Regions from separate parts of the Leifsonia sp. Y862 genome, predicted to be linked through region 2. Evidence: predicted binding sites of a transcription regulator. Region 2 holds the regulator's gene; the other holds the start of a gene.

Region 1 (12,022 bases), on a different contig from region 2:
TGCGGCGTAGACTGTGCCAAGCGCCACCATTGATCTTCTGGCGATTTCCACCGGGGGGCTGGGAATCGCAGAACCCCTCGCCCGGCGCCGACGTTCACCATCGAACGCACATTCTTCGGCACAGAACACTGTGCCCTACTCACGTGATTCCACTTCCAGGAGGACCATGGCACCCATCGATCGATCAGACGACATCTCGCCTCAGGGCGACGGCGACGGCTTCCGCAAGGCTGATGCTGCGAGCACTGACACAGCTGCGATCCCGGTACTGTCCCTCAGTCGTGAACCGGAACTTGTGCTGGTGGCAACGGATGCCAGAACTCGCCGGTTCGATCGAGACGATGTCGTCGTGCGGAAGGGTGAGATCACCCTGTCGCAGGGGCATTTCACGCCACACGAGTCGATGGTCAGTGACCTGGTTGCCGTACACGACGCGCTGACGCGTGCCGGCATCGAATTCCTGCTCGTCAGGGGCGACGGCGGCCGGCTGGTCATCGCCGTCAATCGGTCAGCGCGCAAGAAGATCACCCGCGTGCTCGCCGAGGAGTTCGCCAACGAGCCGTTCTACGTGCGTCCGGTCACCATCGAGCCGAACGGTGACACGCACACCGACGACACCGGATCGGCCCTCCTCGCCGACGACGGGCTGCTCACGTACCGTTCAGCCAACGTCTTCCGGGTGTATCGCCCCCGGATCGAGCCGATCGGTCGCCTGCGCTACGGCGCGGACACCGCCTTCCAATTTGAACTGTGGCGCTTTGGCGAAGACGAGATCATCGCCCCCGTCGAGAACGCGCTGATGCGGCTCCGGCTGCCTCGCTCAGAGGCCCGCGAGACCACGATCGACCTGCACGGTCGAACGTGGCGCACCTTCCAGAGCATGTTCGACGACCTCGCCAGCGACGTCAGCTTCGACATCGACCTCGTCTTCTCCTGGGTCGACGGGTCATCCAGCGATTTCCAGCGCGAACGCGCCAAGCGGATGCAGGCATACGTAGTGGGAGAGGGTGACGACTCCGACGCTCGCTTCCGTCAGATCGACGAGCTGAAGTACGCGCTGCGCAGCGTGTACCTGTTCGCGCCGTGGATCCGTCGAATCTTCATCGCGACGGACTCGCCAGCACCGGCATGGCTGGCCGACCACCCGCGGGTCACCATCATGCGCAGCGAAGAGTTCTTCGCCGATCCGAGCGTGCTCCCAACGCACAACTCGCACGCCGTGGAGAGCCAGCTGCACAACATCCCCGGCCTGGCGGAGCACTTCCTCTACTCGAACGACGACATGTTCTTCGGTCGTCCGATCGGGCCAGACCTGTTCTTCTCTCCCGGCGGCATCTCCAAGTTCATCGAAGCGTCAACGCGCATCGGCCTCGGCGAGAACCAGCCGGAGCGCAGTGGTTTCGAAAACGCTGCGCGCGTCAACCGCGCACTGCTGCATGAGCGTTTCGGCAAGGTGACCACCCGGCACCTGGAGCACACGGCAGCTCCCATGCGGAAGAGTGTGATGCGCGAGCTGGAGGCCGAGTTCCCCGAGGACTTCGCCCGCACGGCGGCCAGCCGGTTCAGGTCGTCCACCGACATCTCGGTGACGAACTCGCTGTACCACTACTACGGGCTCATGACCGGGCGCGCCGTCGCGCAGACCCAGGCTCGCTCGCTCTACGTTGAAACGACGCTGAAGCGTGCACTGCACCAGATGGATCGTTTGCGGAAGCGGCGCGACCAGGACATGTTCTGCCTGAACGACGGCAGCTTCCCCGAAATCTCCGACGAGGTGCGCCGCGAGGCAGTCACGAGCTTCCTCGACCGCTACTTCCCGTTCCCTGCCCCATGGGAGCATGTGGAACAGTCCAGTGCGAGCGGGTTTGCCGATGGCGTGAGCGCACCTGGCCTGGCCAGTGACGACTCTCGTGGCGCCAGCGAGCCCGCAGCGGGCACCGTAGCGGGCACGGCGGCCAGCGATTCGACGCCGGTCAGTTCACTGCCGATCAGCGCAATACAGGGATAGGCCGGGTCATCGGCGGCTCCCGGAAAACCGGGACCGATCCGGCCGGCAGGATCTGAATTCCGGATGCCGCCAGTCGGCGAGTGCTCTCGTCTGCGTCGATGTAGTCGAGAGCCTCGTAGCTGCCGAGCGGAACCACAGAGTGCAGCACCGTGTCGGGGTACACATGCACCAGGTTGAACGCGCGGCCACCGTCGCGACCGCGGGTGCCGCCGACGGGCACGGTGAGATCCTGGGTGTAGCAGGTGGCGGATGCCACGGACACGGGGATTCCCGCGAAGGTCGCAGTGGACGAGTAGTGGAGATGTCCGGCCAGGATGCTGCGGACATCCGTTCCTCGCAGCACCTGGGCGAGCGGGCCCTGATCGCGCAGTTCGACGGACACCGCCAGGTCGAGCACGCTCGGGATCGGCGGGTGGTGCATGACCAGGATGGAACCGTCGATCGCTGGAACGGCAAGCACGTCATCGAGCCACTCGAGCTGGGCAGGCGTGACCTCGCCGTGGTGCGCGCCAGGAACAGTCGAGTCGAGCGTGATGATGCGCAGGCCGTTGATCTCTGTGACGCTGTCGACGGGGGTTGTCGTCGGCCCCTGGTCGAGCAGCCCGGTGCGGAACGCGGCGCGGTCGTCGTGGTTTCCCATCACCCAGATCACCTGGGCGCCGAGGCGTTTGGCAACGGGGTCGACGATCGCTCGTAGTTCGTCGTATGCGCCTGGCTCGCCGCGATCGGCAAGATCACCGGTGAAGATGATCGCCTCTGGGCGGCTCCCAGATGATTCGACAGCGGCGAAGAGTTCAACCAGGTGTCGCGTGCTGTCCACCGTGTTGTAGAGGCGATTGCCCCCTGCAAGAAGGTGCGTATCACTGAGGTGGATGAGAAAGTGGTCCGGCCTGGGGTATTCGGCCGTTCGCATGCTCACGAAGATTCCATTCGTTGTCACGTGCACACTCTGCGCGGATGCACTAACGGTACTGCCGATATTCGAACACGGGTAGTTGAACATCCGGTGTACGCCACGCGCAGTGCGCCTGTACGCCTGCTGCACTGTGTGCGTCACACGAAAGCGCACTGTGTGTCTGTCTGACAATGTCAGATCGACACACAGTGCGCTTTCGCGGTGCTGGCAAAGCGGTGCTGGCTACTCGGCGGACTGCGGCTTGTTCTCGCCGACCGAGAGCGCGCCCTCGCTGCTTGAGGTCGTCACCTTCACCTTGCGCGGCTTCGCCCGTTCGCTGACCGGGATGGTGACGCTCAGCACTCCGTTGGCGTAGCTGGCGCTGATCCGCTCAACATCGACGCCTTCGCCGAGTTGGAGCTGGCGCAGGAAGGATCCGGCCTGGCGCTCGCGCGTGATCCACTTGACGCCCTCGTGGTTGGCGAGCGTGCGCTCTGCACGAATGGTGAGGAGCTGACCGTCGACATCGATGTCCACCGAACCAGGATCGATGCCGGGCATGTCGGCGTTCAACAGGTAAACATCGCCGTCGCGGTACAGGTCCATGGGCATCCGGCGCGGCCCAAGTCGGTTGTCGAGCAGTGCGCCCGCGAAACGGTCGATGTCGCGTAGTGGGTCAAAGTTCGCCATTGTCTACTCCCTAGCTCCGGGTCGAGACCCGATTCTCAATCGCATGTCAATAACTTGAGTCGAGGGGACTCAACTATTGACAATTAAACACCGGTGCCGGATGCCTGCCAACGGACACGACGAATTCTCAGTTGGCTTTGAGCGAACGCAAGGCTGCGGCCTGGCCAGCGTCGTCGGACTGCTCGCGCGCCGCCAGAATCTGCTCCACGTTGGCTTCGGCCCACACTCGAATCGCCTGGACGGGTTCGAGCAGTGAGATCCCGAGCGGTGTCAGGGTGTACTCGACGCGCGGGGGAACCTGGGCGAACACTTCCCGGCTGAGCAGGCCGTCGCGCTCCAACGCGCGCAGCGTCTCGGTGAGAACCTTCGGTGTCACGACGCCGATGTCGTTCTTGAGCTGCGAAAAGCGCTTCACCCCCGTGTTCAGCGAGAGCAAGACCTGGAGAGTCCACTTGTCGCCGATGCGACCGAGGATCACGCGGCTCGGACATGACGGCTTGAGGGCGTCGTATGACACGGCGCCTGTGTCATTCGGGATCGCGATGCTATCCAAGGGGTAACCGACTTCCGTTGAAGTATCCAGTATCTAATTCATACTATTGGCGAAAGTGGTCAACAGCACAACGAATCAACACCACAACGACAATCAGAACGGATGCAGGCATGAATATTCTTCTCACCGGTGCCACCGGCTACATCGGCTCGGCGGTTCTTCGACGGCTCCAGCAGAGCGGACACACTGTCACGGCCGTCGTGCGCAGCGACGGGGCAGCCCAAAGAGTCGCGTCCGATGGGGCGACGGCGCTCGTGCACGATGTGACGGATGAGGCGTGGCTGGTCGCCCGCTTGCGTGAGGTCGACGGGGCCATTCACGCTGCAGCCCCCGCGGAGGGCAGCGCCGCAGCGTTTGACGACGCCATCCTGAACGCGGTGATCTCAGCTTTCGGTGGCACCGGAAAACCGTACGTCCACACGGGTGGCATCTGGTCATGGGGCGACAACGCGGCCATCACCGAAGACAGCCCCCTCGATCCGCCAGCACTGACACAGTGGCGAGCTGCACGGGAAGCGCGAGTCCTCGCATCCGCTGTGAGAGCCAGCGTGGTGTCGCCGGCCATCGTCTACGGGAACGGCGGTGGCATCCCGATCAGCATCATCCGCGACGCACCACGCACGCAGAGCGGCGCGCTCACGCTGGTTGGTAGCGGAGACCAGCACTGGGCGACAGTGCACGTCGACGACCTCGCCGACCTGTACGTGCGGGCGCTTGAGACATCACCTGGCAACACGCGGTTCGTCGGCGCAAGCGGTGAGAATCCGACGGTGCGGGAACTCGGACGTGCCGTCGTCGGGCCAACGGGCGAGATCGTGCCAGAGAGCGCCGATGCCACCCGCGCGCGGTTGGGAGGCGCGTTCGCCGACGCCCTGTTGCTCGACCAGCAGGCCAGGGGAGACGCGGCCAGGCAACAACTCGGCTGGCGGCCGGCAGCACCATCGCTCATAGCCGAATTGAGCGTGGCCGCGCCGGTGGCTCTCTAGTCGTTCGCCGTCGCGGTGCCGGCTGCCCTAGCCGAAGCACAAAGCACTGCCTAGGCTGTCGGCATGGCTCGCTACGTGCGGTTTGACGAATTCGGTGGCACTGAGGTCTTGCACATCGTGCATGACGATCCGCCGTCGCCTGCGCCAGGAGAAGTGCGCGTGAGCGTTCACTCTGCCGGCCTGAACCCGGTGGACTGGAAGATCTTTCGCGGCGGGCCAACGGCTGCCGCCTATCACGCTGAGCCTCCGTGCGGTAACGGAAATGACTTCGCCGGAGTGATCGATGAGATCGGCACAGGCGTTGTCGATTTCGACCTTGGTGACGAGGTGCTGGGGGGCAAGCGGATGTTCGCCCAGGCCGACTACCTCGTCATCGACGCCGACCAGGTCGTTCGCAAGCCCCCGGCGCTCGGCATGGACGAGGCCGGCGCACTCGATATCGTCGGTAGAACGGCATGGGCGACCGTGCGCTCGCTCGGACTCACCTCCGCCGACACCGTGCTCGTCAGCGCGGCGGCCGGCGGCGTCGGCGTGCTGGCTGCACAACTCGCAAAGCGCACCGGCGCCACCGTCATCGGCACGGCGAGCGAGGCCAACCACGACTTTCTGCGCGGCCTCGGCATCATTCCTGTCGCCTATGGCGAGGGCATGGTCGACCGCATTCGCGCCGTCGCGCCGCACGTCACGGCGGCCCTCGACAACAACGGCCCTTCCAGCATCGACGCGGCACTCAAGCTCGGCGTGCCAGGGCACCGCATCAACACCATCGCTGCGCGCGGCCATCGAACGGATGCCGGAATCCAGGGTGTCGGCGGCGCACAGGCCGGCGTGAGCGAACTGGAGAAGGTGGCGGAACTCATCGCGGCGGGCGATCTCGTGTTCCCCATCGACAGCGTCTATCCGTTAGAACGCGTGAAAGATGCGTACGCGCACCTGATCGGCGGACATTTGCGGGGCAAGGTCGTTCTGGGCTTGGTCTGACTGGGCCTGGTCTGACTGGGCCTGGTCTGGGCCGCCGCTGGAGGCTGGTGGCTCGATCACCGATTTCGGTGTGCAAAGGTTGAAGGGTGCGCCAGAACCAGACGAACTCGCCGGGACGTTACCTGGTCGCCGCCGTTTGCCTCGTTGCCGCTTTCATCGTGCTCTACGTCTATTTCGTGCGCACGGAGGCCGGGCAGCTCATCGACCAGCTCGCCTACAACGGCGCTGATTTCGGCTGGCGCAGCGTCACCCCGTTCACGCGGCGCATTCTCGATGCGCTGCCGGCAATTTCGGGCATCGTCGGCTTCGTGCTCACCATCGTTATTGCCCTGGTCAGACGCAACTGGATCACCCTGGTCGTCGCGCTTTCTGCGGCTGCAGCGGCTGCCGCCACCACGCAGATCCTGAAGTACGCGATTCTCAGCCGGCCGGACTTCGGTGTTGAGGGCTTCGCCGACAACTCATTCCCTTCGGGGCATACGACGGTTGCCGCGGCATCCGCTCTCGCTGTTTTCCTGGTGTCAAGCGCTCGAACGAGGCCGGCAGTGGCCGGACTCGGCGCCGCCTATACCGTCGTCGCGGGGGTGTCGACGCTGGCCAATCAGTGGCATCGGCCGAGCGACGTGATCGCGGCGCTTCTCGTCGTGGCGTTCTGGGGGTGCGCGGCGGGATTCCTGTTGGCTGTCCTGGTTCCTGGGCGGGCGCCGGTGCGTGCTGCGCGACCAATCGCGTTGCTCATCTGGCTCATCGGGCCGTTCCTGGTGGTCACGGTGATTGCGTTCGTGCTGACGCTGGTCAACTCGGCCAAAGACGACCCGAACACCGTCATCGCGTACATCGGCGGGGTCGCAGCCATCATCGCAGTGGGGTTCTCGCTCGCAGCGATGGCCGTCCGCACGTTCTCGCGCTTGCCCTGACCCCGACCTTTCCGCCGCAGGCCGGTTGCGGGGCAGGTCTACCATCCCGGGAAGTCGCGTGTAACACTGGCCCTATGGTCGTCACGCTCAGAGGGCTGCAGACTGCTGTCCCTCCCACAATTCTCGTGCAGGACCAGGTACGCGACGTGTTCGCCGCGCAGCCTGATCTCAGTCGGCTTGCCCAACGGCTGGTCACCACCTCGTTCAATATGTCGGGTATCGATACCCGGCGAACGGTGATCGAAGAGCTCACGCTCGATGCCCAGGCGGGTGACCATGAGCCGCAGTTCTTCGATCCGGAGACGCGGCGGTTGCTGGTGCCGGGCACCGGCGCGCGCAATGAGCTGTACATCACCGAGGCGACGAAGCTGTTCGTGGAGGCGGGGCGGCTCGCACTCGAGGCGTGCCCCGGCGTGGAGGCCGCCGACATCACGCACGTGGTGACGGTGTCGTGCACGGGCTTCTACGCTCCTGGACCCGACTTCATGCTGGTGCGCGAGCTGGGCCTGAATCCGGCCACCCAGCGCTACCACTTGGGTTTCATGGGCTGCTACGCCTCGATGCCGGCCCTCCGCACAGCCAAGCAGTTCGTCGAGGCCGACCCGAACGCCGTGGTGCTGGTCGTCAGCGCCGAGTTGTGTTCGCTGCACCTTCGCACCTCGAACGATCCAGACACCATCGTCGCCTCGTCGCTGTTCGGCGACGGCGCTGGGGCAGCGATCGTGAGTGGCCGGCATCCGGTTGCGGGGGAGAAGGCGTTCACGCTCGACCATTTCTCGACGGTGATCACGCCGGTCGGTGAGGAGTCGATGGCGTGGAAGATCGGTGATGCCGGCTTCGAAATGGTGTTGAGCTCGTACGTGCCGCACATCATCGACGAACACATCGAGGGTGCGCTCGCGCCGCTGCTCGCCCAGGACGAGGAGCTGTGCGTCTTCGCTGACGCCCTGCGGAACGGCGACGGCGGCCGGGTCGGTGACGACGGCCGGGTCGGTGACGAGGGGCAGAGTGAGCTCGGCGCGAGCCTCGACTCTGGTGCCAGCAGAGCGGATGTCGGCGCGCTGTCCCCGAACGGCGAGGCGACGGCAGACCTGGCGGTCACGGCGCTGCTGCGTGAGGTGCTGGGCGAAACCCCGGGGGCGATTGCGTCCCCTGGCAGCCTGTCAATGGCAGCGGATGCCGATGCCGCGCTCCGCTCTCCCTCGGCCGGCGAGCGGCAGACGGCGACACTGGAACAGCCGTTAGACAGGGCGATCGCGCACTGGGCCATCCACCCAGGCGGACGCAGCATCCTCGACAAGACAGAGGCGAAGCTGGGGCTGAGCGCTGAGCAACTGGTGCCGGCCCGGGAGGTGCTCCGCACCTGGGGAAACATGTCGAGCGCCACCGTGCTGTTCGTGATGAAAGCGATCCTCGAGAGTGACGACACCGTCGAGGGCGATCGCATGTGCGCGATGGCATTCGGCCCGGGGCTGACCGTCGAGAGCGCGTTGATGACCGTCATCGTCGGGTAAGGCGTGCGGGGGATTCCGTCGCTCGGACTGCGGGCCGACGACATCGAAGAGGTCATGGATTCGCCGGACTGTGACCCTGAACGCCTGCGGAACACCTACGAGAACTTCCGCTACATCAATGCCGTGCTGTCGGGGTGGCGGCGGATGTACGTGCGCGACATCCGTCCGTCCCTGTCTGCGAAATACCAGAGCACGCTGCTCGATATCGGTACGGGCGGTGGCGATGTGGCGCGGGCGCTGGCTCGCTGGGCGATGCGTGATCGGCTGCGGCTGACCATCGTCGCCATCGACCCGGATGCCAGGGCGCACGACTTCGCGACCAGCCAGCCCACTATGCCGGGGCTCAGCTTTCGCCAGGAGCTCAGCTCTGACCTTGTGGCGCGGGGTGAACGCTTCGACTTCGTGATCTCGAACCACGTGTTGCACCACCTGAGTGCCAGGCAGCTGGGCGCGCTGATGCTCGACTCGGAGCTGCTCTGCCGCCGACAGGTGCTGCACTCCGACATCGAGCGCAGCCTGTGGGGGTACCTCGGATTCGGGCTCGGCACCTGGCCGCTGTTTCGGAACTCGTTTATTCGTGAGGACGGACTCACGTCGATCAGGCGCAGCTACACGGCGCACGAGCTGCGCGCGGGATTGCGCGTTGCGGCGGGTGTGGGCGGTGGTGGCGGCGAGCGGGACGGGAGTCGTCTCGGTGGCAGCGGTGGCGGTATCGGGAGTGGCTGGCGCGTGACGCGCGAGGTGCCGTCCCGGCTGGTGCTGCGCTGGTCGCCCGACCGCATTGAGCGTGACCCGGTGCATGCCACGGAGCGTGGCACGGTGGACGTCACGCAGCATGACACGGAGCGTGAGCTGGGCGGCACGCAGCACGGCGCGGAGCGTGAGCTGGACAGCGGCGCACCTCATGCGTGACGTCATCATCGTGGGCGGCGGCCCCGTCGGGATGCTGCTGGCCTGCCTGCTGGCTGGGCGTGGCCTCGACATTCAGGTCGTCGAGCAGCGGGAGGCGCCGGCCAGATTGTCGCGGGCGATCGGCATACATCCGCCGTCGCTGGTTGCGTTGCGGGAGGCCGGCGTGCTCGATGAGGTACTGGCCGATGCCGCTCGGATTCGGAACGGCGAGGTCTGGAGCGGCGGTGCACGGCTCGGCGCCCTGTCGTTTGAACGGCTGCCGACGGAGCATCAGTTCGTGGCGTCGTTGCCGCAGCATGTCACAGAGGAGTTGCTGGCTGCCCGGCTCGAGGCGTTGCAGCCCGGTGCGCTGCGCAGGGGAGTGCGTGCGGCGGCGATCAGAACACTGCCAGACCGGGTGGCGGTGACACTTGAGCAGGTGGTGGCGCCTGAGGCGGGGGCGCTTGAGCCGGTGGCCGGGGCTGGTGAGGCATCCGCTGTCGGGGCTGGTGACAGATCTGGCGCCGGAACCGCCGCCGGAGCTGGTGATCGAGCTAGTACCGGAGCCACCGCCGGGGCCGCAGCCGGAGCCATAGCCGGGGCTGGTGCCGGGGCCGCGGCCGGTGACACTGCATCGCACGCGGTGGACACCCTGGAGGCCCGGTTCATCGTCGCAGCGGATGGCGCACGCAGCTCGGTGCGCACCGCGGCCGGCATCCGCTGGCAGGAGTATGGCCGGAGCGAAACGTACCTAATGGCCGATTTTCCGGCGGATGCCGCGTTCGAGTCGGTCGCCGTGCTCTACTTCGAGCGGGGCGGGGTGGTGGAGTCGCTGCCTCTTCCCGGCGGCCGTCGACGGTGGGTGGCGCTCACGGATGGACTGCAGGCCGGGGCGAGCGCCGCTGAGCTGGCTGGCATCATCCGCTCGCGTACTGGCATCGCGGTACCGCAGACGACGGATGCCCCAAGCGCGTTCACAGCGCGGCAACGGCTGGCCGAGCGGATGGTGTCCGGACGCACGGTGCTGGTGGGGGATGCGGCGCACGAGATCAGTCCGATCGGCGGGCAAGGCATGAACCTGGGCTGGCTCGACGCGGTGGAGTTGGCGCCGGCACTGGAGCAGGGAGTGCGTGAGGATGCCGGCGGGCGCGGTGCTGGTGCTGCTGCGGGCGGCGGCGGTGGTGGCGGCAGTGGTGGTGCAGTCGGTGCGGGCAGTGCGCGTGGTGCGGATGGCGCGGCCGGTGCGGGCAGCATGGGTGCGGGCAGCATGGGTGCGGCCGATGACGTGGCTGCACTCCGGAGTTACGACCGGCATCGGCGGGCCAAGGCGCGAATGGCGATGCGGCAGGCCGGGTTCAATATGGCGATGGGGCGTCCGAGCGACGGTCTGCAGCTGCGGGCGCGCAACGGGCTCGTGCGGATGCTGGCGGTTCCGCCCGCCGACGCTGTGCTGGCAAGGGCCTTCACGATGCGCTGGCTGTGAGGGGCTGAAGCTGGCGCGCTGGCGCAGGCGCCTTTCCCAGCCGCGGGGTCCGTCACCGCGCCCGTGACCGCGCCCGTTCTGGGGAGTCGCGCCCGCCACAGCGGGCGCATTCAGCCACAACGGGCGCGCTCAACGCGGATGCAGTCCGCGCGACGCCAGCGCTGGCCGCCACGTCCGGTGCGCGCGGTGGCGCCGGGTGCAGAAGAATGGATACGTGACTGTTCCACTGATCGACCTCCTGCGCGCTGACCTGACCGCCGCCAACTATTCCGTGACCGCCCTGACCGGGCTGTGGGGTGTTGAAGCGGATGCCGCGCTCCACCGCAATCAGCGGGTCCCTGCCCAGCGTGCGCTCGCCGCCCTCCGGCAGAAACTGGGCCGCCCAGAGCGGTCTGCCACGCTTGCGCAGCTGTTCGTGCTGGCGCGTCCGGTCACCCGCGGCGACCTCGCCGCCGCCCTGCCATCGCTCGGCGTCGCAGGGGCCGTGGAACTGGGGCTCGTCGCATCCGCTGAGAATGACAGCACCGACAGCACCGACAGCACCGACAGCACCGACAGCACCGACAGCGCCGGTCGTGCCGACAGCGTCGTCAGCACCGACGACGACAACGCGCTCCTCCGCCCGCTGCTCGACCTCCGCCCGTACAGCTTCATCGACGCGCACGGTGCCGGCAGCTGGTGGATCGCCTCCGACCTCGGCGAGCTCGCGCTCGGCCACGAGCTCGGCGAGAACCACGTACTTGGGGTTGGTGGCGCATCGCTCACCCTGGCTGGGCTGGTGCTGCCGACATCCGTTGAATCGGCACTCGATCTTGGTACCGGATGCGGCATCCAGGCCATGCACGCTGCCCGCCACGCCGACCGGGTCGTCGCCACCGATATCTCGGAGCGCGCGCTCGAGCTGGCCGCGTTGAATGCGCAGCTGAACGGCATCACGAACATCGAATTCCGGCTCGGCAGCCTATTCGAGCCGGTCGCGGGGGAGCGTTTCGACCACATCATCTCGAACCCGCCGTTCGTCATCACCCCGCGCACCGAGGGTGTGCCGAGCTACGAGTACCGCGACGGCGGCCTGGTTGGCGATGCGATCGTCGAGGCTGTCGT
Region 2 (12,022 bases):
AGTCTGAGGTCCAGGCTGATGTCGACTCGCTCAAGTCGGCGCTCGCCGGTGACGACGATGACGCAGTCAAGACCGCGTTCGACAAGCTGAACGAGAGCCAGGGCAAGCTCGGCGAAGCGATCTACGCTGCCAGCCAGGCTGAGGGCGCTTCGGCTCCCGCCGGCGATGCAGGCGAGCAGCCGACATCCGCTTCCTCCGACGAGGACGTGGTTGACGCCGAAGTTGTTGAAGACGAAGACGAAGCGAAGAAGTAATGACTGACAACAGCCATGAGCACGAGCACGAGCCCGTGAACGAGCCCGTGGATGAGTCGTTGGCCGAAGGGGCGCCAGAGTCTGGCGCCCCCGAGGCGACGGCCGACGGGATCGAAGAAGACGAGTTGACGGTTCAGGACATCCTGGACGCGGCGAACATCGAGGCTGCAGATCCCTCGAACGAGCACCTTGCCGACCTCAAGCGCATCACGGCTGAGTACGCCAACTACCGCAAGCGCACCGAAGCTAACCGTGAGGTTGAGCGGGAGCGCATTGTAGGCGACGTCGTGAAGGTACTGCTGCCGGTACTCGATGACCTGCACCGCGCTGAGAAGCACGGTGACCTCGAGGGCGATTCGGCATTCGCCACCATCGCCGCGAAGTTGCGCAGCAGCGTCGAGAAGCTCGGACTCACCTCGTTCGGTGAAGTGGGGGAGCCATTCGACCCCACCATCCACGAGGCGATCTTCCAGCTGCCAGGCGCTGACGTAAGCACTGAGACCGTAGCGGATGTCGCTGAGACGGGTTACCGCCTCGGTTCCACTCTGCTTCGCGCGGCCAAGGTCGTGGTCCAGGTGCCGAGCGATGGCTAGCCAGGACTGGTTCGACAAAGACTTCTACAAGGTTCTTGGGGTCTCGAAAGACGTCACCCCGGCCGAGTTGAAGAAGGTCTACCGCAAGCTCGCGCGTAAGTATCACCCGGACTCCAATTCGGGAGATGCGACAGCCGAAGCGAAGTTCAAGGAGATCAGCGAGGCGCACTCCGTGCTCTCCGATCCAGAACAGCGCAAGGAATACGACGCGGTTCGCGCCATGGGCAGTGGAGCACGCTTCACTGCCCCTGGTGGCGGTGGCGGCCAGCAGGGCGGTTTCGACGATGTCTTCGGCGGAATGTTCGGCGGCGGCACCGGCGGGCGACAGAGCTATTCGTTCCAGCAGGGTGGTTTTGACGACATCCTCGGTGGCATGTTCGGCGGCGGCAACCCCGGCTACGGAAACGCCAGCGGCGGATTCCGTGGCTATGGCGGGCCGAGTCGCGGACGCGACGTTGTGGCATCCGCAACGGTTGATTTCATCACGGCGACCAAGGGTGACACCATCACCCTGCAGACGCAGGATGGTCACCCGCTCAAGGTGAAGATTCCGGCTGGCGTTGCCGACGGTCAGAAGATCAAGCTGCGTGGCAAGGGCCAGCCGAGTCCGGATGGCGGCGAGAACGGAGACCTCATCTTGACCGTCAATGTGCGCAAGCATCCCGTGTTCGAACGTGACGGGCTGAACCTTCGGGTGGCCGTTCCCGTGACGTTCGCTGAGGCTGCACTCGGCGCAACCATCGAAGTGCCCACCCTCGGCGGGGACCCCGTGAAGTTGCGGGTTGCTCCCGGCACGCCGAGCGGTCGGGTGCTGCGGGTCAAGGGCCGCGGTGTCAGTTCTGCAAAGGGCACCGGAGATCTCCTCGCGGTGGTTCAGGTTGCCGTGCCATCACACCTGTCGAAGGAGGCAGAGGAGAAACTCGCTGCCTTCGTCGAGGCTCTGCCGAAGGAGAATCCTCGAGAGGATCTCCTGGCGAGGGCCAGAGGCTGACGTGGACGAGAATTCGCCGGTATTCGTGATTTCGACGGCGGCCGAACTGGCCGGGATGCATCCGCAGACCCTGCGCCAGTACGACCGGATCGGGCTGGTGAGCCCAGGCCGCACGCTCGGTAAGTCGCGCCGATACTCCATGCGCGATGTCGCGAAACTGCGCGAGATCGCCCAGTTGAGTGGCGAGGGCGTGAGTCTGGAAGGCATCCGGCGGATTCTCAACCTGGAAGACGAAGTGAACGGTCTGCGGGCCAGGGTGGGTGAGCTCGAATCGGCATTGGCCGACGAACTGCTCAACCGCCCTGGTCGGCGCGTGTTCGCGGCGGGCTCAGCGGGCGACGTCATCTCGATGCGGGCCGGCACGCGCACGCGGCGGTCGAACGCCGTGGCGATCTGGCGCCCGCTCGACCACAGGTAGCATCTGCGAACTCGCTCCTCTTTCGTTGATTGAGGAGCGCCCGAGGAACGAGGCCGCCTCTCGAAATCGAGCCACGCGGGTCGAACGCAGCCGCGCTGTAGTTACAACACCCGCAAAGCTGCGTTGGACCCGCGCAGCGGGTGCTTCGGGTGTCGAGGCACGCTCGGGGCATCAGCAACGGCGCCCGGCTCGGGTACCGTTGCGTAAGTGACAGAATTCTCGTTCGAGCAGCTCCGCCGATGGCCAGACGTCGAAGCAGACAACCTCTTTGCGTTCGACGCCAGCGACCGGCTGATCCTCGATGAGGCCGCCGCCGCGCTGGCGGATGCCGCCAGCGGCGAGGTCGTGGTGCTCGAAGACCACTACGGCGCGCTCACCCTCGGTGCCGCAGCGCTGCACGGTGCCACCGGCATCCGGGTGCACCAGGACGGTCTCTCCGGCGAACGTGCCCTCGCGGCCAACGCCGCTGCAGCCACGCTGACGGATGCCTACCGCTCACTCCCTCTGGACGCCGCCCTGCTCAGAGGCGCCCGCGTCGTGCTGCTCCAGCTACCGCGCAGTCTGGGGGCGCTCGACGAGATCGCCGAATCGATCGCCAGGTTCGCCGCTCCAGACGTGCGTGTCTTCGCCGGCGGACGCCTCAAGCATATGACCCCGGCCATGAACACCGTGCTTGCCCGGCATCTCGGCAGCGTCACGGCGTCGCTGGCCAGGCAGAAGTCCCGCGTGCTCATCGCGAGTGACCCGCTGAGCCCCGCGACCGCCGCCGACGACGAGGCCGCCGCCGCCACCACCACGACGGATGCTGCTCCCTCCGCGTGGCCGCACCGCGAGTACCACGCCGACCTCGACCTCACGGTCTGCGCGCACGGCGCCGCCTTCGCCGGCACGTCCATCGACATTGGAACGCGCTACCTGCTCGAGTTCATCGACCGGATGACGTCTGATGCGGCATCCGTCATCGATCTCGGTTGCGGAACCGGCGTACTGGCCGTGTCCATTGCGCGGGCACGTCCTGACGTTCACGTGATCGCCAGCGACCAGTCGGCAGCCGCCGTGCTGTCGGCACAGGCGACCGCTGCGGCGAACGGTGTGTCTGAGCGCGTGGAGGTCGTGCAGGATGACGCGCTGAGTAGCCAGCCTGACGCATCCGCTGACCTGATTGTGCTGAATCCGCCGTTTCACATTGGCTCATCGGTGCACGCCGGCATTGCGCTCAAGCTGTTTGAGGACGCGGCCAGGGTGCTGCGGCCAGGGGGCGAACTGTGGACCGTGTGGAACAGCCATCTCGGCTATCGGTCACCGCTCACGCGCATCGTTGGGCCGACGCACCAGGTGGGCCGCAACACGAAGTTCACCGTCACGGTGTCGAAGCGCGCCTAGTCATCTGCGGTGATTGCTGCGCCATCACCGGTGCGGATGTGGGTGTGGAAGCCGTGATCAGCCGCCAGATCTTCCCGCCCGACCAGACGAAGACGGCGATTAGAAGCGCGTTCCGCACCGTGAGCAGCACCACCGCGAAGGGGTCGCCGTCGACCAACGGCAGGTAGAAGACGGGGAAGATGAGCGTGGTCAGCACGCCAATCGCCAACATCAGGTAGGCGGGGGTGCGCCAGCGGCGCCAGTTCTGGGTGATGCCGACGGCGACGATCGGCGCAATCCAGAGCATGTACTGCGGCGACCCGACCTTGTTGAACACGACGAAGGCCCCCGAGAGCGCGAGGGCACCGAGCAGCAGCAGCTCAGACCGCGCGGCCGTGCGCCTGGCGGCCAGCACCATGAGCACGAAGATCCCGGCGATCGCAACGAACATGAGTGGCGTCATGGCGGCCGCGACGGCATTCGCTCCTGGCCCCGCGATCTCCCGCGTCGCCATGGCGTAGTTCTGATAGATATACGTGTCCCGCTGCCCGAAGGCGGCCAGCCACACCCACGGCGTGGCGATGGGCGCTTCCAGCTGCAGCGAACGGCCGGACTGCATCGTGACGAAGCCGGCAATGAAACGGATGCCGCCTGCCGCCCACACAAACCCGACAATCGGGATGGTGACGGCGATCGCGGTCGCAATGACCGTGAGGCGGTGCTTCGACGCGACGACGACGGCGAGGATGACGGCCGCCGGCCATACCTTGATCCAGGTGGCGATGGTGAGAATCACGCTGGCCACGACAGGGCGCCTGGCCACGAGGACCAGGGCCAGGATGACGAGCGGGGCGGTGAGGCCTTCCAGTCGAAGCAGGCCGACCGGGCTGAGCACGAAGGTGAAGCCCAGCCACCACCAGGCCGCCGTGTAGCCGCGGACGCTGCGCCCCCAATTCGTGAGCGCGGCGACGGCGACGGCATTCAGCGCCGTCGTGAGCAGAAACCAGAGCAGTTGGTACAGGTACGGCCCGCCGAGTGCCGCAAAGACGATGGGAACCAGCGCCCCGATGGGATACACCCACTCCGTGTTGATGCCTTGCCAGACGCCAAGGTTCAGGCCCTGTTCGGCCCAGGTTCGGTAGAGCACCAGGTCGCCGAGTTCGTGCCCGGTGAGGATGACCGGCAGCAGGGCAACCAGGAAGACAACATGAACGGCGGTGAATCCGAAGACAAGACCGCGCGGCGTGTGCAGCCAGGTGCGCTGCTCCGCGGAGAGGGAACCATTGATCCTTCGGTCGACACGATCGAAGAAAGCGGACATAGCGTGCCTTTCAGCCGACGACTGTGGCAACCAGCGGCCACACCGTGGAGTTTAAGAGCCAGAGGTGAAAAGCACATGGCCGGTATCCGACGATATGGGGTTTGCCCTGAGAGTGCTCTCAGCCGTTCCTTACAGGTTTCGCGGCTCCTGAAGGGGCTCCTGAAGGGTGGCGCGCGGCGCCGCTGCTGGTGCCTGGCCCACTGCCGTCGCACCCGCCACGCGTGCGGTGTCGAGCGCCAGGCGAGCGAGGAACGTCGATCCGGCAACGGCGGCTGGCATGCTGAAAACGGCGCCGAACGGAATCATGAACAGCAACTGGGTTCCAACCCCGAAGCCGAGCAACTGCCAGCGGATGCCGCGGCGCAGCATCCGCTGAGTCGCACTCGGTATTCCGCGTGCCTCAAAAGCCCGCGAGCTCAGCTCAACGGCGAGCAATCGCCCGGAGAGAGTGACGCCAAGGACGGGCGCGAGCACTCCGCCGACGAGCGGCACGAACCCGACGACCCCGACCCCGAGCGCGGTGACCACGCCAAGGCAGAGCAGCCAGAGCGAACTGCGCACCGCCCGCCAAAAGCCGGCTCCCTCCTCGGGAATGGGGCCGCCGGCCGCGTCTTCGGCCGCGCGCCAGATCCGCTCATAGAAGGGGTCGCCGACGGCGAGCGTGAGGGCGGTGAATGTGACGGCCGACAGCACTATGGCTGCACCGAAAAGCACGGCCGAGGTTGCCGTGGTGACAATGTTCTGCCACGGGCGCGGCCAGCTCTCGTCGAAGGGAGTGAGCCAGTCCACGATCGCCTGCAGGTTGAATCCGAGGGCGATCAGTGCAGCCAGCACCAGTGCGAACACGATGGCCGCTGGGATCAGGCCGAGCATCATGGCGCGTGGCCGGCGCCCCCAGAAACCGAAGCCGCGCAGCAGCAAGCCAATACCGCTGAAGAATGCGCTCAGCATGGGCAGCGCCCCAGGGCTGTGCAGTCGTTTGGCGTCGAGTGGTCCACGGTGCAAGCCTAGGGCGGTTGCGTGCTCCATCAACTAGTTGCGCGACGGCGACGGCCTGCCCGATGTGGGTCGGCCCATTCCGCAGATAGACACGAAGTGACGCCCGCGTTCAGGAGCAGTAACGGCGACCTGAATCCTGTTGGGCTTCTATGAACTTCTGTTGAAGTTCCTGCCAACCAACCCGGATGCGATGAAGCGTCGCGATAGCTTGACCTTGTCGGCCGCCGAACTGTCGCGTCTGACTGCGCGCTCGCGTCGCGTTTCGCAGCACACTCATTCCTCCCGTCTCAGTCGGCCGATCTGTCGCGCCTGAAATCGGGTTCCGGAATGTGTACGGCAGGACAAGCGCACTCATGAACCACACCACTCAAAAGGGGCTTTCAGAGGCATGATCGGCGATCGATTGATAAACATGGTGAAATCACCACAGAAGCGCACTGCCGTACTGGCCTGCGGGATTGTGGCGGCGCTCGCCCTCACCTCCGTCGGCGGTGGCATTGCATACGCGGCGGGCGGCCTGGCTCCGCCCCCGGTCAATCCGGCGACGATTCACCTCGCCTCTGCCATCCCAGACCGGGTGATTCTGACCCCGACGACGACTCCCGCGACGAGCCAGAACGTGTCGTGGCGCACCTCGACCGACGTAACGGCTCCGCAGGCACAGCTCGCCGCGATGACCGACGGACCGATCACCCCGGCGTCGACGTTCACCGCAACGTCGACCACGGAATTCGCCACCGACCTGGGCTACACGATCAAGTACCACACCGCTGTACTCACCGGCTTGAGTGAATCGACCAGCTACGTCTACCGAGTCGGTGACGGCGAGACATGGAGCGAGTGGTTCGAGTTCGAGTCAGCGGCGGCCGGCATCGCGCCGTTCTCCTTCCTGGTGCAGGGCGATGCGCAGAACGACGTGAAGTCATACGCCTCTCGCGCGTTCAGGGCGGCGTACGAGGCGCGTCCATACGCGAAGGCAGTCGTGCACCTCGGCGACCTCATCGACACCGATGTCGCAGATGCCGAGTGGGGAGAGTGGTTCTCAGCAGCCGGTTACGAAAACGCCTACCTCAACGTGATGGCAACGCCGGGCAACCACGAGTACTACCCGGGGCCGCAGCTGACCAGATACTGGAAGGCCCAGTTCGAGTTCCCCGAGAACGGCCCGGCAGACACCCCGCAGATCAAAGCGCAGTTCAGCGAAAACACCTACTTCACCGACTACCAGGGCGTGCGCTTCATCTCGCTGAACGCCTCGCAGATCAACCCGGCCGACCTGAAGGCACAGACAGACTGGCTCGACCGAGTGCTGGCCGAGAATCCCAATAAGTGGTCGGTCGTCTCCTTTCACCAGCCCGTCTTCTCTGTGACCTCTGGCCGCGACAACAAGACCATCAGGGAGGCGTGGCTGCCCATTTTTGAGGCACACAACGTCGACCTCGTGCTGCAGGGCCACGACCATGCATACGGCCGCGGAAACCTGTTTGCCAACGAGCAGAACCTGCCGGCGGGTGCTGATCCGGCAACCAGCCAGACCGGTCCGGTGTACATGGTCACCGTTGCCGGCCCGAAGATGTACATCCCTGACGACCCTGCCACCAACAACTGGATCACCAACGGCGCGAACCTGCGCAGCATGAACCGCGATACCCAGATGTACCAGACGGTCGATGTGACGGCGAACGAGATCCACGTCGAGAGCCACAAAGTGACGGGCGAGCTGTTCGACGCGTTCACCATCACCAAGTCGGACGACGGCGCCAAGCTCGTGACCGATGAGACCGTCGCCCGGGCATCCGGGCCCGGATCGACGCGGGAAACGATCAATGCCCCTGCACGACCGGATGTCGTCGTGCCAGGAAGTACGCCGACCACGCCACCCACCACGCCTGAGCCGACGACGCCACCAACGACCACCCCACCCACGACGCCTGAGCCGACCACCCCACCCACGACGGTGCCGACGGCAACTCCCACGACGCAGCCGACGGCAACTCCCACCTCGTCTCCGACGGCAACCCCCACCTCGACCCCGACCGCTCCGGCAGCAGGTCCTCTCCAGCTCTCTGCAACGGGCATCGCGGCAGGCGGCACGCTTCAGATGAAGGGATCTGGCTTCGCAGCGAACGAAGACATCGAGGTGATCCTGCACTCGGACCCGGTGGTTCTCGGCTACCCGACCGCGGATGACACGGGCAACTTCAGCTTCGCCGCCCACATCCCCGCCGGAATCACGCCCGGTGAGCACACGGTTATCGCGCGTGGACTCGAGTCAGGCGTGGTGGTGACGGCGTCGATCACCGTGCTGCCCGTCGGTGCGGCAAGCATCGGGGTGCGGGACCTCGCCAGCACCGGATTCGCCTGGTTCGGCGTCTCTCTCGCCATCGCCGGGCTCACCCTGCTCGCGGGAATGATGGCGCTCATCGTGTCACGTCGCATCCGTCGCCCCGCAGCCGGTGACCGCGCATGATCCGTCTGCCCGGCAACGCAGCGACCGTTTCCCTACCCGTAGCCACACCGTCCAGCTCCAGGAAAGGCCGTTTCACCATGACGCATCCGTCATCACGGCGCAGCCGACGACCCCGACTCATCGCCGTGCTCACGGCGATGGCGGTGGCCGGCGCGCTGGCCACACCCGTGCTGGGAGATGTCGCACCGGCTTCGGCCGCGACGGTTCCCGCTTCGGTCGCACACGCTCCATCCCGGATTCCGGACCGAATAGTCCTCACTCCGGCCGGCGACCTGTCCAACTCGCAGGCAGTGACCTGGCGCACCAGTATGGGGGTCACCACGGCCCAGGCGCAGATCCGGGTCGCGACCGCCGAGCCGTATCGCACCGACTATTCGACGGTGAATGCGTCGAAGAGCGAAACTGTCTCGACATCCCTCGGCTACTCAGAGCTGTTCCACAGCGTGAATTTCACCGGCCTGAAGGCGGCCACCCAGTACATGTACCGGGTGGGTGACGGCACCAACTTCAGCGAGTGGCAGCACTTCACCACTGCGGCAGCGACGGCGGAGGACTTTTCATTCATCTACCTGGGCGACGTGCAGAACGGCATCAAGTCCGACGCCTCGCGCGTCATCCGCAATGCGTTCAGGGATCGCCCTGACGCGAGCATCGTGCTGCAGGCCGGCGACCTGATCGACGACGCCAACGATGACACCCAGTGGGGTGAAGTCTTCGATGCCGCCGGCTACAACTTCGGCACGCAGAACTTCCTGGCCGCAGCCGGAAACCACGAGTATGAGGGTGAACAGCTCTCGAAGCAGTGGCAGGCCCAGTTCTCCTACCCCCAGAACGGACCGACGGGTTCTGCCGAGATCGAAGCGCTGCTCGACGGCACCGTCTATTACAACGACTACCAGGGTGTGCGGTTCATCTCGCTGAACAGCAACATCACGGATGCCCCCGCGCTCGCCGTGCAGACCGCCTGGCTCAAGTCGACCCTCGAGAACAACCCGAACAAGTGGACGGTGGTGTTCTTCCACCACCCCGTCTTCTCGCTGGACGAGGGGCGCAACAACCGGGCGATCCGCGAAGCGTGGCTGCCGCTGTTCGAATCGAACAACGTCGACCTCGTGCTGCAGGGCCACGACCACAACTACGGCAGAGGAAACACCAACGCCGCAGAACAGGGCAACCCGGCCGACTGGAACTCCGAGCTCAACTACAACGGGCCGGTCTACGCGGTCTCTGTCGTGGGCTCGAAGATGTACTCGGGCGCAGGTCCGCGCCTGTGGACCTCGAACGACGCACACCTCAAGAAGCTCGGTGGCGGCATCGAGCTCTACCAACTGATCGATGTGTCGGGAGACGAGCTGCGCTACGAGTCGCGCACGGCCGACGGCGAATACTATGACGGGCTGACCATCGTCAAGAACGCCTCAGGCAAGGCAGTGACTGACGACACGGTGCCGCAGGTCATCAAGCCGGGCGATGCCGGTCCGTGCCTGGGCTGCAACCCGAACCCGGATCCCGGCACCACCGATCCTGAGACCCCGGCAAAGACCGTCGACTACACCGTCATCGGCGGTGTGGAGTCGGTCAACAAGACCAACGCCACGCTCCCGGCCGGTTCTGCATACTCCGAGAGTAAAGACCTGCTGTACCTGGGTGACCAGAACTCGCGAAAGATCTTCGAAGTCGATCCAGACTCCGACGCGGTGACGCGCGAGATCACCCTGCCGGAGAACATCCGTGACCTGGGCATCGATGACGCGAAGCAACTGCTCTACGTCGGCCAGCAGAATCGCAACTGGGTTGTCGTGTCGATTGCGGATGCCACCTTCGGCCAGATCGTGCGCGGCCCGTTCCCGTTCATCGAGTCCAACAGGTCGATCGACATCGACCCGGTGCGTGGTTATGTCTATGGGGCGGTTCCGTCGAGGGGCATCGAGGTGCTCAACGCTGAAACAGGCGAGTCGATCGGTGTCGTGAGCGGCACTGCCGACGCCTACTACGTCGCGGCAGACCCTGAAGGCGGCCGCGTCTCGACCGTGTACTTCAGCGATGCGGCAGACGCGACCAACATCGAGACCTTCGATGTCGACCACGACTTTGCCTCAGTCTGGTCAACCACCAGCAGGGCGAACCCGCGTCAGCTCGACTACGACTCGACGAACGGCCTGCTCTATGTCGGTTACACCGGCACCGCTGTCGGATCCGGCGGATTCTCGGTGCACGACCCGAAGACCGGGACAGTGCTCGGCGACTTCGCAGACCCGTCATATGGAAAGGACGGCTACGGGATCTCGGTCGACGAAGAGAGCCAGCGGGTCTTCGTGTCGAACCGCGACTTCCGGTTGAACCCGCCGGGATCAGAACTCACCCCGGTTGCCGTGACGATCAGCGAGCGTGTGCTCGATGACAGTTACGACTACGCGAAGGAGGCCAGCCTCACCTCGGTGGCGAAGGGAACCGCCCAACTCCCGGCCGGTTCCGCGTACTCGGAGAGCAAGGACCTGCTGTATCTGGGCGACCAGAACTCACGCAAGATCTTCGAGATGAACCCAGACACCGACACTGTGACGCGAGAGATCACCCTGCCGGAGAACATCCGTGACCTGGGTATCGATGACAAGAACCAGCTGCTCTACGTGGGGCAGCAGAACCGCAACTGGGTTGTCGTGTCGATTGCGGATGCCACCTTCGGCCAGATCGTGCGCGGCCCGTTCCCGTTCATCGAGTCCAACAGGTCGATCGATGTCGACCCGGTCAACGGCTATGTCTATGGCGCAGTGCCGTCCAGGGGCATCGAGGTGCTGAACGCGCTCACCGGTGAATCCATCGGTGTCATCAACGGCACAGTCGGTGCGTACTACGTGGCCGCTGACCCCGAGAACGACATCGTGACGGCCGCCTATTTCGAGGACGTCCCCGATGCCATCAACATCGCTGCGTTTGATCTGAAGAATAGCTTCACCACGCTGTGGGAGAAGACGACCAGGGCCAATCCGCGTCAGCTTGACGTTGACTCGACCCACGGCCTCGTATATGTCGGGTACACCGGCACCGCGGCGGGAACCGGTGGGTTCTCGGTGCATGATGTGCACACCGGGGCGATGCTGGCCGATATGAACGATCCGGCCTACGGCAAGGACGGCTATGGGATCTCCGTCGACGAGGAGCACCAGCGCGTGTTCGTCTCCAACCGGGACTTCAGGCTCAATCCGCCCGGATCAGAGCTCACGGCTGCTGCGGTGACGGTGAGCAAGCGCGTCACGAAGGGTGGAAGCACGCCCACACCCACGCCGACGCCAACGCCAACGCCAACGCCAACGCCGACCCCGACCCCGACAATTGAACCCACGCCGACGCCCGCACCGACCGACCCGGCGACAACTCCGCCGGTCGGCCTGACGTACACGGCATCGTCACTGAAGGTGATCCCGTCGATGGAGTCGAACGCGGACCTCGACGTGAAGCCTGTCGGCTCGGTCGTCGACTCGGTGACCGGTCACGTGTTCGTCGGAAACGAGCAGCGCCCGGCTCGGGTGCTCGAGATCGACCCGGTCACCGACACCCTCGTCGCCACCCACCTCATCCCGGGCGGAACGGCTGAAGGGGTGCGCGATGTCGCC

Evidence for each region. Region 2 encodes HspR, which represses chaperone genes until heat shock. Its sites were predicted from a motif close to AAGTTGAGTCNNNNNGACTCAACTT; they were not measured.
Region 1: the regulator HspR is predicted to act here: its motif matches at 3,645-3,669, upstream of AC25Z0_RS00335 (Hsp20/alpha crystallin family protein).

The regions. Positions count from the first base shown of each region.
Region 1 is NZ_JBYHFR010000001.1:65,374-77,395, forward strand. Features, by position in the region: gene AC25Z0_RS00325 (stealth family protein) at 167-2,008, shown strand; gene AC25Z0_RS00330 (phosphodiesterase) at 1,989-2,921, opposite strand; gene AC25Z0_RS00335 (Hsp20/alpha crystallin family protein) at 3,147-3,593, opposite strand; gene AC25Z0_RS00340 (winged helix-turn-helix transcriptional regulator) at 3,721-4,110, opposite strand; gene AC25Z0_RS00345 (NAD-dependent epimerase/dehydratase family protein) at 4,257-5,132, shown strand; gene AC25Z0_RS00350 (NADP-dependent oxidoreductase) at 5,196-6,113, shown strand; gene AC25Z0_RS00355 (phosphatase PAP2 family protein) at 6,200-7,030, shown strand; gene AC25Z0_RS00360 (type III polyketide synthase) at 7,027-8,544, shown strand; gene AC25Z0_RS00365 (methyltransferase domain-containing protein) at 8,548-9,456, shown strand; gene AC25Z0_RS00370 (FAD-dependent oxidoreductase) at 9,425-10,918, shown strand; gene AC25Z0_RS00375 (DUF7059 domain-containing protein) at 11,133-12,022, shown strand, end outside.
Region 2 is NZ_JBYHFR010000003.1:439,910-451,931, forward strand. Features, by position in the region: gene dnaK (molecular chaperone DnaK) at 1-254, shown strand, start outside; gene AC25Z0_RS16365 (nucleotide exchange factor GrpE) at 254-847, shown strand; gene AC25Z0_RS16370 (DnaJ C-terminal domain-containing protein) at 840-1,838, shown strand; gene AC25Z0_RS16375 (heat shock protein transcriptional repressor HspR) at 1,840-2,256, shown strand; gene AC25Z0_RS16380 (class I SAM-dependent methyltransferase) at 2,464-3,639, shown strand; gene AC25Z0_RS16385 (glycosyltransferase 87 family protein) at 3,617-4,939, opposite strand; gene AC25Z0_RS16390 (EI24 domain-containing protein) at 5,069-5,890, opposite strand; gene AC25Z0_RS16395 (purple acid phosphatase family protein) at 6,351-8,408, shown strand; gene AC25Z0_RS16400 (metallophosphoesterase) at 8,486-12,022, shown strand, end outside.